2 regions of the Rheinheimera sp. B2H12 genome follow, and region 1 is predicted to be linked to the other one. Evidence: riboswitches for the same ligand, from Rfam matches in the RefSeq annotation. Region 1 holds a riboswitch; the other holds the start of a gene.
What was found. A riboswitch is a leader RNA that binds a small molecule or an ion and turns the genes downstream of it on or off. The one in region 1 is predicted to bind thiamine pyrophosphate.

Region 1 (2,406 bases):
CAATCATCACCTGGACATCATACTGCCAGGCAATTTTGGTCAGTTCGCCGAGGGTGCGCAGCTCCGCGAACTGGGCTTCATCATTGGCATCGGCAATAGAACCAGGTCTGAGTCCATCACCCAGCGATAACGAAATATCGTAAGCAGCACAGATCTGACAAATTTCCGCAAAGTGCTGATATAAAAAATTTTCCTGCTGCTTGCTTTCGCACCACTGCGCCATAATAGCGCCGCCGCGTGAAACGATGCCGGTCAGCCGCTTGGCGGTCAGCGGTAAAAAGGCTTTCAGCACACCAGCATGAATAGTGAAATAATCGACCCCTTGTTCCGCCTGCTCCAGTAAAGTATCGCGGTATAATTCCCAGCTTAACTCATCCACCCGGCCCGATACTTTTTCCAGACACTGGTAAATCGGCACTGTGCCAATAGGGACCGGGCTGTTGCGGATGATCCACTCCCGGGTTTGGTGAATACGCCGTCCTGTCGATAAATCCATCACGGTATCCGCGCCCCAGCGCACTGACCAAATCAGTTTTTCGACTTCCTCTTCAATACTGGAACCGACCGCTGAGTTGCCGATATTGGCGTTGACCTTGACCAAAAAGTTACGGCCAATGATCATAGGCTCTGCTTCCGGATGATTGATATTCAACGGAATAATGGCGCGGCCAGCCGCTACTTCAGCACGGACAAATTCGGCGTCGATCAAGGCCGGAATACGGGCGCCAAAACTTTGTCCCGGATGCTGACTGTGCAGGCGACTGTCTTGTTGCTGCGCTAAATCCTGTCGTGCCATATTTTCACGACAAGCAATAAATTTCATCTCATCGGTGATGATGCCGGCGCGGGCATAATACAACTGAGTGACGGTTTTCCCCGCTGCAGCGCGGCGGCATTGTGGCGCAAATTCAGTTGGCCATTGCTCCAGTTCAATATCCGGGTCCTGATAGCTGCGGGTCACCAACTCGGTATCCTGCCGTCCGGCGACCCAGTCTGCACGCACTGCTGGTAAGCCACGGCGAACATCCGGCTGATAACTGCTGTCGCCATAAGGGCCGCTGCAGTCGTATAACAACACCTGACTTTGCGCCGGATCAGACAATTGTACCGCCCGACAAGGCACCTGGATGCCAGGTGCTGCCGTCAGGTAAGTACGGCTGGAACCGGTAAATTGATAAGGCTGTAACTGATGAATATTCTGCATGGCTTGCTGGCGCAGCACACGGCGGTTTGGAGTATGGGTAGTAGACATAGCAATCCTTAATAAACCAATGGGTTAATCAAATTGCTTGTCCGGAGTCGAGAGGATATGGTTGGATCAGTGCCAGCAAGAGTTGCTGAGCGCAATCCAACACCAGCAGTGATGCTGGCAACATGCAGTGTCAGGCCAGGCGGGCGCACCAGGGGTTGACACAAAGCAGGGGTACATTACCCTTGTTCCCTTCGCAGGTTCTAACCTGATCAGGTTCAACGGATCCCGCAGAACGCGGTCTCAGCCCAACTGGGCACTCCGACAAGTGGCGATGAGTATAAAGACTTTAATTTGGCAAATGCAAGCTTGTTACGGGGTTTTGCCGCTGGTCAGGCCGCGGCACAGTGGATGTTTTAGAGTTGACCAGCGTCATGCGGTCTGGTTTGTTCATCTGCAAGTTGTTGTTCTTTAGATGTTTTTTGATTTAATTTAAACTGTAACAGTGCTTTCGCCACCGTATGATACAGCAAAGTGGCTGGACCCATTTTTACCAAATGCCCACGGATAAACCACAGCAGATGCGCGCTGCGATGCCAGAATGCCTGTTTTTGCAGCAGTTGTTGCAACAAAAACCGGATGTAGCGGCGGCGACGATGGGAAGCATAAGGTTGTAAGGTTTGTAATTCAGCCGCCGGAATGGACAATTGAAATAACCACTGCAACATATCCAGCGCATAAAAAACCGCTGCCTGTGCCTGGCACTGTTCTGCTGCCTCGACTATCGCAGTCACGGATTGGCGCTGACACACTTCCAGATACAACTGCTGTAAATCGACTAAATCTTTCACCAGTTTGTGGCTTTCTTCCTGATAAAACAGATGTACGGCGGCATGCACAAACAGATAAGCCGGTGCAGGCAAACTAAACACCGAATGCGCTAAAGGTTCGGCGGCGGCAATCAAAGGTTCGACCAGGATTTTTTCCCGTGAGGACACCGGGAAAATATGATGGTGTAAATCAATACCGGCACCGCGTAAAAAGTGGGTCAGTGGTGGGTTTTGATGTGACCAGCGCTGATAATAACGCCGGTCATAATCGGAAATTTCAAATTCCAGGTAACCGGCATCCTGCAATCTGGCCAGTGCATCGGCAAAATGGGCCGATGGTACTAATAAATCAATATCGGAGAAAATTCGCCCTTTGGCAAAACCATA
Region 2 (2,406 bases), 2.3 Mb from region 1:
GAGTTATCAGCGTAAAACATCGAAGTACGCCAGTGATTGCCGAAAATGTTCGGCGAGACAAATCTGAGCTGGAAGCCATCCCGTTCACTGTCATTGTAATATTCGGCCTGCAACTGATTACCGCTACCAAGCAGGTTATCTTCGGCAAAACCCAGCGCCGATTTGGTTTCGCCCCCTTCATGACCAAGATCGATTTTTGGCAATAACGACCAGTTATCCCAACTGGTGACAGTCACCACCACAGCCGCAGTGTCAGCGCAATAGTGGCTGACTTCGACTTCAGCATGACGCAAATAGCGCCGTGCCCGGAGTAACCGCTCTGTTTCAGCCAGTTCTGCCAGATCGAGCTTATCACCTTCGGTGAATAACAGATCATCCCGCAGCGTCCCTTCGGTGGTTACCACATGATATTCATTGGCAAAACGATGAAACCACAGGGTATTTTTAGCATTTAAATCAAAAATATCGTTACGGACAAATTCAATTTTGGCAATCTTCAGCGGGCCGGCCGGTAAGGACTGACCGGCGCCATGTGGCACACATTGGGCGGCACTGCCAGCAGACAGACTAAACAACACCGCAGCAACAACATATTTCAACATGGGGTTTTTCATCCTGGCAAACGACCTTATCTGCTTTGAACGCGACTGCGAAATAAAGTTTAGTACAGGCCTGTGATTCGTTTGATGTGACCTGTGTCTGGTGACTCTTGTTTAGTTAATGTTTTTTCTACAGAAATTGCAAGTCGCAATCCAGAGATCCGCTGAGGTGTCATTTGGTAGGTCAGACAGGATTTCCACCAGCACGCGGGTTTGGTCGCCGGTTGCCAGCTTGCGGCCATCCACAAAAGCCGTTACACTGCGCCGCAAACCAAGGGGTGCGTAAAGCTGAGACGCCGCAAGGCGAACCCTTAGAACCTGATCCGGATCATACCGGCGGAGGGATGGTACTTCTCACTTCCTTATACGCGGATGATCCTTCAATCAACATTGGAGTCGTTCGTTGATGCTGCCGAAATTTTCCCTGACTATTACCGCTTTATCTGTGCAATTACTGTTTGCAACTGGTGCATTGCAAGCTGCTGAGCAGCAAGTCCAACTGCAGGATATTGAAAGAATCGCTGTGCAAGGTGATTTTCGCCAGACCAATCTGCAAAAGCTGCCCGGCAGTGTGGTGTTGGTGTCAGAGCAGGAATTGCAGCGTCAGTCGGCGCAACATCTGGACGATCTGTTACAGCAAATCGGCAATCTGAATTTTGCCGCCGGCGCCTCGCGTGGCCGTTATCTGCAGGTGCGTGGTGTTGGTGAGCGCAGTGAATTTGTTGATACCATTAACCCTTCGGTCGGTTTGTTACTGGATGGCATTGATTATTCTAGTTTAGGTTTGCCGAGTTTGTTTGATTTGCAACAACTGGAAGTATTCCGCGGGCCGGAAGCGACCCGATTTGGTGCCAATGCCATGGCAGGCATGCTGAATGTCATTACCAATCAGCCGAGCTACAGCCCGGAAACCCGTTTATCCGCCACCCTGGCCAATTACCATAGTCACCAATTAAGTTTCAGCCACAGCGATAAAATCAATGACCAACTGGCGTATCGTTTCGCGGCCGATCAGCAACAATCCGATGGATTTATCCGCAATAATTTTTTGCAGCGCAAAGATAGCAACAACATCGACGAAAACCATCTGCGTGGCAAACTGAACTGGTTAGCGACTGAAGATCTGACACTGGATTTGGTGCTGAACTGGCATGATATCGACAACGGCTATGATGCGTTTTCGCTGGATCGTAACCGCGTGACTTTATCCGATGAGCCGGGTCAGGATCAGCAAGACATTAAAGCGGGTGCTATCAAAGCGCATTATCGCGGCTGGGACAGTGTTGATAGTTATACCCAATTGAGCGTGCTCAATGCCAACTCGGATTACAGTTTTGATGAAGACTGGAGTTTTCAGGCTATTCACAAAGATGCTTATGCCACCACTGATCAATATGTACGCGACCGCCACAACCTCAGTTTGGATCAAAGGCTGCAGGCGAAAGACAACCATTGGGTGGCTGGTGTTTATGCCAGTTCGCAACAAACCGATTTGACCCGCAATTATGGTGATTCTTTTGCCAACACTCTGACTGTGTTTAATAGTGAACTGACACGCGAGCATCTGGCGTTTTACGCTGAATATCAGCAGCCATTGCATAACGCGCTGACCTTGACCTCGGGACTGCGGGCTGAACGTTATCAGGATGAATACCTGGACAGCAATCAAATTGCCCAGCGCGGCGATGACTGGATGTGGGGCGGTAAACTCAGTCTGAATTATCAGGTCAGTCCGCAGGCGATGCTGTATCTGCTGGGCTCTCGCGGTTATAAAGTTGGCGGCGTGAATGGGGAAGCGCTGGCGAAA

Region 2: it holds a riboswitch for thiamine pyrophosphate, as region 1 does, so the genes downstream of both, AC53GJ_RS02510 (TonB-dependent receptor) here and thiC (phosphomethylpyrimidine synthase ThiC) in region 1, are expected to answer to the same signal.

What each region holds. Positions count from the first base shown of each region.
Region 1 is NZ_CM184363.1:2,912,288-2,914,693, reverse strand. It holds gene thiC (phosphomethylpyrimidine synthase ThiC) at 1-1,252, opposite strand, end outside; TPP riboswitch at 1,422-1,523, opposite strand; gene AC53GJ_RS12555 (nucleotidyltransferase family protein) at 1,606-2,406, opposite strand, start outside.
Region 2 is NZ_CM184363.1:570,753-573,158, forward strand. It holds gene AC53GJ_RS02505 (BamA/TamA family outer membrane protein) at 1-602, opposite strand, end outside; TPP riboswitch at 864-961, shown strand; gene AC53GJ_RS02510 (TonB-dependent receptor) at 1,006-2,406, shown strand, end outside.